Regions from separate parts of the Achromobacter sp. AONIH1 genome, predicted to be linked through region 2. Evidence: predicted binding sites of a transcription regulator. Region 2 holds the regulator's gene; each other region holds the start of a gene.
What was found. Region 2 encodes sigma-54, which starts transcription at its own class of promoters, with help from an activator protein. Its sites were predicted from a motif close to TGGCANGNAANCTGCTTT; they were not measured.

Region 1 (3,205 bases), 480 kb from region 2:
CGCGTTCTCGCGGGCGGCGTGCACGCAGGAATAGATGGACGAGGGATTGTCGGCGTCGCGCACCATGAAGTGCAGCACGTCGTGCGGCGAGATGGCGGCGTGCCGGGCGCGGTACAGGCCCTGCAGCTCGGAGATGCGCAGCACGGCCAGCCACGAGCCCTCGCGCGCCTGCGCGTCCTGCGGCAGCAGCGACATCTGCAGGTTCACGTCCAGCATGCGGGCCGTGTTCTCGGCGCGCTCGGTGTAGCGGCACATCCAGAACAGGTTGTCGGCGGTTCGGCTCAGCATGGTTCAGTCCTCCAGTACCCACGTATCCTTGGTGCCGCCGCCCTGGCTGCTGTTGACCACCAGCGAGCCTTCGGTCAGCGCCACGCGGCACAGTCCGCCTGGCACCGTGCGGATGTCCTTGCCGCACAGCACGTAGGGGCGCAGGTCGACGTGGCGCGGCGCCACGCCGGACTCGACGTAGGTGGGCACGGTGGACAGCGCCAGCGTCGGCTGGGCGATGTAATTGGCGGGGTTGGCGCGCACGCGGTCCTTGAAGGCCTCGACCTCGGCGCGCGTGGCCGACGGCCCGACCAGCATGCCGTAGCCGCCCGCGCCATGCACCTCCTTGACCACCAGCTCGTGCATGCGGTCCAGCACTTGCGACAGCTCGTCGGGCCGCGCGCAGCGCCAGGTGGGCACGTTCGACAGGATCGGTTCCTGGCCCAGGTAGAAGCGGATCATGTCCGGCACGTACAGGTAGGTGGACTTGTCGTCGGCGATGCCGGTGCCGATGGCGTTGGCCAGCGTGACGCGGCCGGCGCGGTAGACCGACAGCAGGCCCGGCACGCCCAGCGCTGAATCAGCGCGGAACGACAGCGGGTCCAGGAAATCGTCGTCCAGCCGGCGGTAGATCACGTCCACCTTGCGCGGGCCCTGCGTGGTGCGCATGTAGACCGTGTTCTGTTCGACGAACAGATCCTGGCCCTCTACCAGCTCCACGCCCATCTGCTGCGCCAGGAAGGCGTGCTCGAAATAGGCCGAGTTGTACATGCCCGGCGTCAGCACCACCACGGTGGGCGCGTCGCCGCCGTGCGGCGCGACCTCGCGCAGATTGTCCAGCAGCAGGTCGGGGTAATGCGCCACGGGTTCGACTTTGATGCGGCCGAAGGCGTCGGGCATCAGCCGCATCGACATCTTGCGGTTCTCCAGCATGTAGGACACGCCCGAGGGCACGCGCAGGTTGTCTTCCAGCACGTAGAACTCGCCCGCGCCGGCGCGCACGATGTCGACGCCGGCGATATGGCAGTAGATATCCTCGGCCACGTCCACGTCCTGCATCTCGGGCCGGTATTGCGCGTTCAGGAAGACCTGCTCGGCCGGCACCACCCCGGCGCGCACGATGTCGTGGCCGTGGTAGATGTCGTGGATGAACATGTTCAGCGCGCGCACGCGCTGTTTCAGGCCGGCGTCGAGCCGGCGCCATTCGTCGGCGGGGATGACGCGGGGGATCAGGTCGAACGGGATCAGTCGTTCTGTGCCGGCGGCGTCGCCGGCCACCGAGAAAGTGATGCCGACGCGGCGAAAGCTCAGGTCCGCTTCCAGCCGGCGCACGGCCATGGACTCGGCCGACTGCTCGCCGTGCCAGCGTTCGAACGCTTCGTAGTGGGAGCGTATGCCGCCAGCGCTGTCGCGCATTTCGTCATAGGCGGGGGGGCGGGCGGGTCTGTCCTTCATGGCTCCTCCGATGCAAGTGCTGGGGCCGGCTCGAAGCCGGTCCTGATAACAAGCAACCCGCGTGCCAGGCTGGCCGGCGCGCGGACGGTCCCTGCGGAAACACTATCCTCCGCCGGGCGGTTGTTGGCTATCCCCGTCGCGATGGATGCCGCAGGGAAAGGGGGGCGGCGCGCCGCCCCTTGGGCGCGCGCGGCGGCGGGGCGGCCGGCGGCGGGTTGCGAGGGCTGGCGGACGATGGCGCCGCCAGGGAACGGCAACAGGTTGGACCAGGGCGCGTGGCGCTGCTGGCCTGGGTGGAGTGGGCGGCGGCCGGGGCTTGCGGCCGGGCTGGCAGGGGATTCGATGCCGCTCGGTCAGTGAGCGCTCACCGAAGTGATCAGGGCGGTGCAGGCCCGCGTTCGGCGGGCCTGCCGACGGTTGATGTTACAGATCGCACCGTTTTGGTGCAAGGGCGCGGGGCGGAAATGGTGCGCGGCGCGGGCCCCGGGGCGGGGCCAGGCTCAGCCGAGCCGATAGGAAAACAGCGTCTTGCCGCCCTTGCCGGGTTGCGACAGCGGCGCCTCGGGCACCCAGCCGTCCTCGGTCAGGATGGCGTCCAGCGGGTAGTCGTGTTCGGCCGGCTCGTAGTCGGCGTCCAGCTCGCCGCAGCTCCAGGCGATGCCGATGGCGGTGAAGGGCTGGCCGCCGTCGCGCAGCGCGGCCAGCGTGCGGTCGTAGTAGCCGCCGCCGTAACCCACGCGGTCGCCAAACTGGGTAAAGCCGAGCGTGGGCGCCAGCACCACGTCGGGCGGCAGTTCGTCGCCCGCGGCGGGTTCCTGGATGCCGTAAGCGCCGCTGCGCATGGGGGCGTCCGGCGTCCAGGGCAGGAAGGCCAGCGGGGCGTTGCGTTCGCGCACCACCGGCAGCACCACGGTGATGCCGGCTTCCACCCATTGCTCGAGCAGCGGGCGCAGGTCGGGTTCGTCCTCCATGGGCCAGAACGCGGCCACGATGGAGGGCGCGCGGCGGCCCGCCTTGACCGCTTCGTCGCGGGCGGCGTTCAGCCAAGTGAACAGCCTTGCGCGCATCAGCAGACCGCCACGGCTGCGCTGGTTTTCCGGCATGTCGGCGCGCAGTTGGCGCAATCGCGCGCGCAGCGGGACTGCGGTATCCTCTGGAGTATTTTGCGTAGTCATGCGGTAGCGGTAACGAGGGTGGAAAATGAAAGCAAGAATGCAGGCCTGCGACCAGGCGCAGAACAAGGCTGGCACGTGAGGAAGACACCCATGGCACACGCCCTGCAATCCGGACGGTATCAGAAATCCGCGCGGCCGGCGTCCGCCGCCGACGCGGCGCCGGCCTGCGCCGGCCTGCGCCGCTGGCTGCCGCTGCTGGCGTTGTTCACCGCCGCCTGCGCGCCGGTCGACGCGCAGCAGCGCAGCGCCTCGGTCAATCCGCAACCCCAGCCCGTCGCCCAGGCGTCGCAGCCCGCCATCGCCGTGCC
Region 2 (3,205 bases):
CAGCACGCCCAGCGATTCGTCGGACAGTTGCGGCGCCAGTTCGGCCAGCACCTCGGTCTGCACCGGCGTGGCGCGGCCGGAGGCCAGGCTGGCGCTCAGCCAGGCGCGCAGCGCGAAGAAGACGATGAGGCTCCAGATGCCGACCCCGACCCACCACAGGTAGGGGCTGAACTTCTGCACCATGTCCATCGTGGGCTGGCCCAGCGAGTGCAGGAATTCGAAGCTCACGCGCTTGCCCGCGTCCAGTATCCAGTTGGCGACGAAATACCAGATGATGAGGGCGACGGCGATCACGATCGCGCGCAGGAGGAGTCTGGGAAGCGCAAGTTTGAGCAGGGTCTGGCCGATCAGGCGGCTATCCTGGCGAACGCGCTCGGGCGAAGTCTGATTCATCATGCAAAATATTGTACCTATGACCCGTCCGATTTTAGAACTGCGTCCCGGTCAGCATCTGACGCTGACCCCACAGCTGCAGCAATCGATCCGATTGTTGCAGTTGTCCACGCTCGAGCTGGAAGCCGAGATCTCGCAGGTGCTGGCGGACAACCCGCTGCTCGAGCGCGACGACGAACCCGTGGCGCCCGAGGCGCAGGCAGAGTCCGAACGCGAGTCCTCGGTGCAGGACGACGAGCCGGCGGCCGAGCGCGACGCGCCCATCGAGGAAATGCCCGGCTCCGGCGGGGTCTACCCAGACGAGGACGGCGGCCCGCCCGAGGCCGCCATGCCGGACACGCTGCGCGAGCACCTGCTGGGCCAGCTGGTGCTGACCCGGGCGGCGCCGCGCGACGCCGCATTGGCCGCCCTGCTGATCGACGAGCTGGACGAGAACGGCTACCTGGGCTCGCCGCTGGAGGAAATCCTGGGCTGGCTGCCGGCCGAGCTGGAGCCGGATATCGACGAGCTGAAGGCGGCGCTGTCGCTGCTGCAGTCCTTCGATCCACCCGGCATCGGCGCGCGGGACATGGCGGAATGCCTGCTGTTGCAATTGCGCCACCCGGACATCACGCGCCTGCCCGAGGCGGCCGACCCGGCGGCGCTGGCCTGCGCCCGCGAGATCTGCGCCCGTCACCTGCCGCTGCTGGCCACCGGCAATGTCGCCCGTCTGTGCGCGGCGGCGGGGTGCGACGAAACCCGGTTCCGCGCCGCGCACGCCCTGATCCTGCGCCTGGAGCCGCGTCCGGGACGCGCCTGGACCGTGCCGGCCGCCGACTACGCCGTGCCGGACGTGATCGTGCGCAAAACCCGGCGCGGCTGGCAGGTCACGCTCAACAGCGCCGCCGTACCGCGCCTGCAGATCAACGGCCTGTATGCGCAGATGCTGGGCAACCAGAAGGAATCGGCCCACGCTGGCCTGCAGGCCCAGTTGCAGCAGGCCAAGTGGATGATCCGCAACGTCGAGCAGCGCTTCGACACCATCCTGCGCGTGTCCCAGGCCATCGTCGAACGCCAGACGGCTTTCTTCAGCCAGGGGCCGGCGGCCATGCGTCCGCTGATCCTGAAGGACATCGCGGGCGAACTGGGCCTGCACGAATCCACGATTTCGCGGGCCACGACGCAGAAGTACATGCTCACCCCGTTCGGTACGCTGGAGCTCAAGCGCTTCTTCGGGACGGGGGTGTCGACCGATGGCGGCGATGCCACCTCGGCCACGGCGGTGCAGACCCATATCCGGCAGATGGTGGCGGACGAGAACCGTGCCAAGCCGCTGTCCGACAGTCAGATCATGGAAAAGCTGGCCGACCAGGGCATCGTGATCGCCCGGCGCACGGTGGCCAAATACCGCGAGGCGCTGCGCATCGCGCCGGCGGCGCTGCGCAAGGCGCAGGCCTCGGTTCGCTGAAATCAGGGACGAATGACTGTAAATTCGTCCCTGATTTCAAACACTTGCGTGACATCTCGGTTGCAATTTTTTTTGCGCAAGCCGCTTGCCAGTTCGAGAATAATTTTCGATAATTATTCTCATGTACATTTGTGTATGCAACGCGATCACCGAACGCCAAGTCCGCGCCAGCGTGGACGCGGGCGCTACCACGCTGGCCGACCTGCAGTTCGAGCTGGGCGTGGCGACCTGTTGCGGCTGTTGCGCAGCCACCGCCACGGAATACCTGCCCGGCGGTCGTTGCTCCAGCGTCTGCGACGTGCGCTCGATCGCCGTTCCGGTCAATCCTCCCGCCGCCCTGGCTGAACAGCCCAGCGCGCCGGCGGCCAATACCTATCCGGTCATCCAGGTCGCGGTAGCCTGACCCCGTTCCTGATCCAACGAAGCCACGGCGCCTGCCGTGGCTTTTGTTTTTGTGCGGATGGGTCGGCGTGGATTTTCGCGTCTTTGTCTGCGCGGTTCCTTCCACACACAGGCGGCCTGTGTCCTTTCCACGCCTGGCGGCTTGCGGCCGTTGGGCCGTCCGGCGGAGCCGTTCCCGTTCAGGATGAGGGCTGGCGCCACTGCGCTGCGCAGAACGCCTGCACCGTCTGCGCCACCTGGCGCGCCGGCTCGCGCGCCGCGCGGCCCAGGCAGAGCGCGAGTTCGGTGGGCGGCGCCGGCGGCAGATGCTCGTCCACGATGCGCAGGTTGGGCGCCAGACAGCGGCGCTCCAGCAGCGCGACGCCCAGGCCGCCGGCCAGCGCCGCCTGCAGGCCCAGCAGGTTGGGGCTTTCATAGGCGATGCGCCAGCGCCGGCCCGCCGCTTCCAGCGCATGGATGGCGCGGTTGCGGTAGATGCAGCCTTGCGGAAACGCCACCAGCGGCACGGGCTCGACATCGGGCAGCGGCAAGGCGCTGGCGGCGATCCAATGCAGGTGCTCCGGCCACGCGGCCAGGGCCGCGCCCGTGTCCATTCCGGCGCCGGGCTCGCGCTTGAGCAGCGCCACATCCAGATCGCCGCGCTCCAGGCTGCGCGTCAGCGCGGCGCTGAGATCGCAGCGCACTGACAGGCGCAGCGTCGGCCGTTCGCGCACGTAGGCCGCCAGGAGCGCGGTCAAGGCTTCGGGCGCGAAATCGTCCGGGATGCCCAGGCGCACCACGTCCACGCGCTGGCGGCCGCTGACAGCCTCGCGCACCTCGGTGGACAGCGCCAGCATGCGGCGGGCATAGCCCAGCAGCCGCTCGCCGTCTTCGGTCAGCTGGACCTGGCGGCCGTCGCGGATGAACAGCGCACACTCCAGCGCCTCTTCCAACTTGCGGATCTGCTGGCTGACGGTGGACTGG
Region 3 (3,205 bases), 2.4 Mb from region 2:
ATTCGCGCATGACCCGGCTGCTGCTGGGCCTGGGCCTGACCGAGTTCTCCATGCATCCGCAGCAGTTGCTGGACGTCAAGCGCGAAGTGCGCCGCGCCCATTCCAATGCCTTGCGGATCAAGGTGGCCAGCGCGTTGAACCGCGCCTTGCCGGTGGACCTGGACGCCCTCGGACCAGGCTGATCCTGTTTCGGAGGCGCCTGCGGCGCCTCCCTGGCGCGGGGCCTTCCCAATGAAAAAGCCCGGAACCGCAAGGTTCCGGGCTTTCTTGTCTGCGCTACGCCCGGCGCTCGCCGGGCGGGTCGGATCAGCTGTGGTACGCCGATTCGCCGTGGCTGGTGACGTCCAGCCCTTCGCGCTCCTGGTCTTCCGGCACGCGCAGGCCGCACAGGGCGTTGGCGATCTTGTAGGCGATCAGGGCCACCACGCCGGACCAGACGATGGTCAGCAGCACGCCTTCGAGCTGCACCCAGAGCTGATGAGCGATCATGCCGGGCTCGGCCAGGCCGGGGCCGCCCAGGGCCTGGGCATTGAACACGCCGGTCAGCAGCGCGCCGACGATGCCGCCCACGCCGTGCACGCCGAACACGTCCAGCGAGTCGTCGGCGCGCAGGATGCGCTTCAGGCCATTCACGCCCCAGACGCAGACGACGCCGGCGATCACGCCGATGACCAGCGCGCCTGCAGGACCCACCAGGCCGGCGGCCGGGGTAATGCCGACCAGGCCGGCCACCGCGCCCGAGGCCGCGCCGAGCATGGACGGCTTGCCCTTGATGCTCCATTCGGTGATCAGCCAGGCCAGCACGGCGCCGGCGGTCGCGATCATGGTGTTGAAGAAGGCCAGCGTGGCGTTTTCGTTGGCGGCCAGGGCCGAGCCGGCGTTGAAGCCGAACCAGCCCACCCACAGCAGCGCGGCGCCGACGAAGGTCATGGGCAGGTTGTGCGGCTGCATGGCTTCGCGGCCGTAGCCCACGCGCTTGCCGATCACATAGGCGCCGACCAGGCCGGCCACGCCGGCGTTGATGTGCACCACCGTGCCGCCGGCGAAGTCCAGCGCGCCGCGCGCATTGAGCAGGCCGGGCGCGGTTTCGGACGCGAACCAGACCATGTGGGCGATGGGCACGTAGGCGAAGGTGAACCAGATCACCGTGAAGACCAGCACCGCCGAGAAGCGGGCGCGTTCGGCGAAGCTGCCCACAACCAGCGCGCAGGTGATGCCGGCGAAGGTGGCCTGGAACGAGGCGAACAGCAGCTCGGTGAGCGAGTTCGACATGGCGTACTTGCCGTCCGCGGGCGTGAACATGCCGGAGAAGAAGGCGCGCGACAATCCGCCGAAGAAGGCATTGCCTTCGGTGAAGGCGAGGGAATAGCCGTAGATGAACCAGAGCACCAGGCCCAGCACGAAGGTACACAGCACTTGCAGCAGCACCGAGAGCACGTTCTTGCTGCGTACCAGGCCGCCATAGAACATCGCCAGGCCGGGCACTGCCATCATCAATACAAGCAGGGTAGAGACGAGCAACCAGGAGATATCTGCTTTATCCATTTTTCAGGCTCCGATGAATCTTGCTTTAGTTGTTTACAGCGCGGCTTCGCCCGCTTCGCCTGTGCGGATACGGATCACTTGTTCCAGCGGGGCGGCAAAGATCTTGCCGTCGCCGATCTTGCCGGTGCGGGCGGCCATTTCGATGGCCTCGATCACCTGGTCGACCAGGTGGTCGGGCACGGCGGCTTCGACGCGCAGTTTGGGCAGGAAGTCGACGGCGTATTCAGCGCCGCGGTAGAGCTCGGTATGGCCCTTCTGGCGGCCGAAACCTTTGACTTCGGTAACCGTGAGGCCCTGGACCCCGATTCCGGACAGAGCCACACGCACCTCGTCGAGCTTGAAGGGCTTGATGATGGCGATGATGAGTTTCATGGCATTTCCTCTCATGGTTGCACGTTGGCCTCGTCAATCAAGCAAGTTCCATGCCATGTCCGGAGATACCCGGAAAGAGGGCGCGCAGGCGCGCAGCTTGTGCCTGGCTGCACCAATATAGTGCGTCGACGCACGACTGTCAGCCTCGAAGTGGTGCATGGCGGCGAGCGGGGTGAGGGATGAAACCAAACGTGTTTCCGGCGCGCTGGTTGTTGCCAATTGCAGCTTCGCGGGTGCCTTGACGGGTTATGACGATATGCCCGGGCCACTGTTGCGATTCATCGCGCCGTGGGCATGCGGGCGGGCTTTGATGCAACGGCGGCCGCTAGGCCGGGCGCGGCGTGGCGGGCAGAAAGCCCGTCGCCGCGAGGCGCGCGCGTGGCGCCGGCCGGGCCCTTGCCGGGCGGGTTTCAGGTATTCCCGATGTATGGAAATTGGGGCCAAGCGTTGATACGAGGGTTTACACGCAGCCGCTTGTGGCCGCAACGCGCCTGCTCAAGAATCGGATCCAGCCTGTGCCTGACACGGGCTTGAATGGGGCCGCACAAGGCGTCCGGCGTGGCGGCCCTCTCTACAAGAAACAAGCAAGAAAGAGGAATTCATGAATATCGAACGCAAGACCCTGGGCATTCTCGCGCTGGCTGCCGCCGCCGTCCTGATGGCGGGTTGCGACAAGAAGGACGACAAGGCCGCCACGCCTGCGGCGCCGTCCACGTCGGCTCCCGCATCGTCGTCTTCCACCACGCCGCCGGCCGCCACGACGCCGGCGCCTTCCTCGTCGGCCGCCACGCCCGCCGAATGCGAAGCCTACGTCGCCAAGGTCAACGCTTGCATGGACAAGCTGGGCAATGGCAATCCGGCCGTGGCCAGCTTCAAGCAGCAGATGGAAGCCGCCAAGGCGCAGTGGGCCGCCGTCACCGACAAGACCCAGCTTGCCGCCCAGTGCAAGCAGGCCAGCGACCTGTTCGCGCAATCGGCCACCCAGATGGGCTGCCCGTAACGATGTTGGTAGGGGGCTGCCGCGAGGCGGCCCGGTTTTCTCCTGTGCTTTGTGGGCGGTCACCGCATGCGGTCCGCCCTTTTTTTTGCGTCGGATCCGCGCAGGGCCGGCGAGGCCCATTGCGCCATGCCCGCGCCGGTGGGCGCAGTCCGTCCGGACGCACTACACTGGAGCCAGCCAGGCAACAACAAGGAGTACTGCCATGAATTCCCGCACCCAATGGATGGAAGACATCCAGAAGAACATTTCCGACCTGATCGCACGCAGTCCCGCCGCGGATGTCGAGAA
Region 4 (3,205 bases), 1.5 Mb from region 2:
AGCCGCGAATTGAGCGCCAGCGGATCCTCGCGCAGCTGTGCGATGGTGTAGATGGACGGCGCGGTGGGCACCAGCAGCGCGTCCACGTCCGCCAGCGACTGCTGGATGACGCGCGCCAGCGCGGCGCGGCGGTATTCGGCCTGGAAGGCGTCCAGCGCGCTGTAGCGCCCGGCCTCTTCGACGATGCCGCGCACCACCGGGTCGATCACGCCCGGCTGCTCGCGCCACAAGGCCTCGACCGCCGCGAACCGCTCGGCCACCCACGGCCCCTGGTACAGCAGCGCGGCCAGCTCGGCATAGGGCGAGAAATCGACGGTCCGCAGCTCGGCGCCGGTGGCTCGCACCTCACGCAGCGCCGCGTCGAAGGCGGCCTCGGCCTCGGCGTCGCCGTGGAACTCCAGCTTGTCCGGCACCGCGAAACGCGGCCGCGCCGGCCAGGGACGGGCCGTGCCGGCCGGCACGGGCCGCGAGTAGGGATCGCGCGCGTCGTAGCCGCCGGCGATGTCGGCCACGCGCAAGGCGTCGTCGACCGTCAAGGCGAACACCGACACGCAGTCCAGCGTGCGGCAGGCCGGCACCACGCCGGCGGCGCTGAGCCAGCCGCGCGTGGGCTTGAGTCCGACGATGTTGTTGAAGCCCGCCGGCACGCGTCCCGAGCCGGCCGTGTCGGTGCCCAGCGAGAACGCCGCCAGTCCGCGCGCCACCACCGAGGCCGAGCCCGAACTCGATCCGCCGCTGATGTACTCGGGCCGAAACGCGTTGGCCACCGCGCCGTGCGGCGAACGCGTGCCCACCAGGCCGGTGGCGAACTGGTCCAGATTGGTCTTGCCGATCAGGATGGCGCCGGCGGCGCGCAGGCGCCGCACCACGCCGGCATCCTCGTCGGGCGTGTAGGCGAACGCGGGGCAGGCGGCGGTGGTCGGCCAGCCCGCGACGTCGATGTTGTCCTTGACCGCGTAGGGCACGCCATACAGCGGCAGGCGCGACAGGTCGCCGTCCGCCGCCGCCAGCAGCCGCGCCAGTTCGTCCAGCTGGCGCGCCAGCGCCTGGCCGTCGACCCGCAGGATCCAGGCATTGTCGGCGGGCGCGTCCGGCGCGGCGGCGTGGCCGGCCAGCAGCGCCTCGGGCCGGGCGCCCGCGAAATAGGCGGCCTGCCATTGCGCGATGGTCCAACCGGCGGTGTCGAACTGAGTTGCTGCGGCGTTCATGCTGGAATCCTCTCTGGTATGCAAGTACGGATTCCCAAGCAAGCGGCATGCCATGTCCGCGCCCGCAGCGCGTTTTCCCCCTGTTTCCCTGCCACGACATCCCGCGCGGCCACAAGGCGCGGCGCGCCGTCGCGGCGCCGGCGCGCACCAGCGCCGCGCAGATCACGCACCTGTTTTGTGCACGCGGCACCAGATTGAGCAAGCCGCTCCGCCGCATCGTTCCCGCGCCCCGCCCTTCCCGCCTACATATAGCGGCCCCGCCGCGCCGCCGCCTCCGGCGCGGCTGGCACGGGTCTTGCTTTGATGTCCTGGCGAGGCGCGGTACAGGCCCTGTCCATTTCATGCCGGCAATGCCGGCGCAACCTACCCAGGAGTCCCCATGAAACGCAGACTAGCCCTCAAGCAACTGACCGCCGTGAGCCTGCTGGCCCTGGCCGGCTGGATGCCCTCGGTCCATGCCGCCGAAGACACGATCAAGGTCGGCATCCTGCATTCCCTGTCCGGCACGATGGCGATCTCGGAGACCTCGCTCAAGGACGTGGCGCTGATGGCGATCGATGAGATCAACGCCAAGGGCGGCGTCATGGGCAGGAAGCTGGAGCCCGTGGTGGTCGATCCGGCCTCGAACTGGCCGCTGTTCGCCGAGAAGTCGCGCCAGCTGCTGGCGCAGGACAAGGTGGCGGTGGTGTTCGGCTGCTGGACCTCGGTGTCGCGTAAATCGGTGCTGCCGGTGTTCAAGGAGCTGAACGGCCTGCTGTTCTATCCGGTGCAGTACGAAGGCGAGGAACTGGAGAAGAACGTGTTCTACACCGGCGCCGCGCCCAACCAGCAGGCCATACCCGCCGTCGAGTACCTGATGAGCGAGGACGGCGGCGGGGCCAAGCGCTTCGTGCTGCTGGGCACCGACTACGTGTACCCGCGCACCACCAACAAGATCCTGCGCGCCTTCCTGCATTCCAAAGGCGTGAAGGACAGCGACATCGACGAGGTCTACACGCCCTTCGGCCATTCCGACTACCAGACCATCGTCGCCAACATCAAGAAGTTCGCCACCGGCGGCAAGACCGCCGTCATCTCCACCATCAACGGCGACTCCAACGTGCCCTTCTACAAGGAACTGGGCAACGCCGGCCTGAAGGCCACCGACGTGCCGGTGGTCGCCTTCTCGGTGGGCGAAGAGGAACTGCGCGGCGTGGACACCAAGCCGCTGGTCGGCCACCTGGCGGCCTGGAACTATTTCGAGTCGATCAAGACCCCGGTCAACACCGACTTCATCGCCAAGTGGAAGGCCTACGCCAAGGCCAAGAACCTGCCCAACGCCGCGACCGTGGTCACCAACGATCCGATGGAGGCGACCTACATCGGCATCCACATGTGGAAGCAGGCCGTCGAGCAGGCCAAGAGTACGGACGTGGACAAGGTCATCGCGGCCATGGGCGGCCAGACGTTCAGCTCGCCCAGCGGCTTCAAGATCATGATGGACAAGACCAACCACCACCTGCACAAGCCGGTGTACATCGGCGAGATCAAGGCCGACGGCCAGTTCAACGTGGTCTGGAAGAGCAAGGGTCCGATCCGCGCCCAGCCCTGGAGCCCGTATATCCCGGGCAACGAAGGCAAGCAGGGCCTCTGAGGGAGACGGCCGCCATGCGCAACGCTGCGATCGCACGCTACCTGCGTCGTCTCCTGCTCGCCATGTTCCTGGCCTGGCCGGCGCTGCCCGTGGCGGCGGCCGGCGTCGGCCAGGACCTGCTGGCGCCGCTGGCGGGCGACGATACCGACGCCAGGCTGCGTGCGATCGCCGCGCTGGGCGCGCTGCCCGGCGGCGAGGGCGCGGCTGTGCTGCGGGCCTTGGGCGCCGACCAGCTCTACGCGGCGCCGGACGGCCGCGTGCTGATCGGTGATGGCGCCCGCGCCACCGACCCGGCCAGCGGCGCCGCGCTGGACCTGCCGGCGGGATCCGCGTCCATCGGCATCAACAACCGCCTGCGCCGCGC

Region 1: a site for sigma-54 is predicted at 1,772-1,789, ahead of C2U31_RS03460 (circularly permuted type 2 ATP-grasp protein). Genes of this name have one in related genera too.
Region 3: a site for sigma-54 is predicted at 1,956-1,973, ahead of C2U31_RS16855 (P-II family nitrogen regulator). Genes of this name have one in related genera too.
Region 4: a site for sigma-54 is predicted at 1,244-1,261, ahead of atzF (allophanate hydrolase). Genes of this name have one in related genera too.

The regions. Positions count from the first base shown of each region.
Region 1 covers NZ_CP026124.1:750,343-753,547, reverse strand. The annotation lists gene C2U31_RS03465 (alpha-E domain-containing protein) at 1-288, opposite strand, end outside; gene C2U31_RS03460 (circularly permuted type 2 ATP-grasp protein) at 292-1,722, opposite strand; gene C2U31_RS03455 (5-formyltetrahydrofolate cyclo-ligase) at 2,223-2,897, opposite strand; gene C2U31_RS03450 (lytic transglycosylase domain-containing protein) at 2,988-3,205, shown strand, end outside.
Region 2 covers NZ_CP026124.1:1,225,897-1,229,101, forward strand. The annotation lists gene C2U31_RS05665 (hypothetical protein) at 1-396, opposite strand, end outside; gene rpoN (RNA polymerase factor sigma-54) at 395-1,840, shown strand; gene C2U31_RS05675 (bacterioferritin-associated ferredoxin) at 1,962-2,243, shown strand; gene C2U31_RS05680 (LysR substrate-binding domain-containing protein) at 2,422-3,205, opposite strand, start outside.
Region 3 covers NZ_CP026124.1:3,662,365-3,665,569, forward strand. The annotation lists gene ptsP (phosphoenolpyruvate--protein phosphotransferase) at 1-182, shown strand, start outside; gene amt (ammonium transporter) at 307-1,545, opposite strand; gene C2U31_RS16855 (P-II family nitrogen regulator) at 1,579-1,917, opposite strand; gene C2U31_RS16860 (DUF5339 family protein) at 2,519-2,917, shown strand; gene C2U31_RS16865 (accessory factor UbiK family protein) at 3,120-3,205, shown strand, end outside.
Region 4 covers NZ_CP026124.1:6,332,943-6,336,147, forward strand. The annotation lists gene atzF (allophanate hydrolase) at 1-1,208, opposite strand, end outside; gene urtA (urea ABC transporter substrate-binding protein) at 1,588-2,841, shown strand; gene urtB (urea ABC transporter permease subunit UrtB) at 2,856-3,205, shown strand, end outside.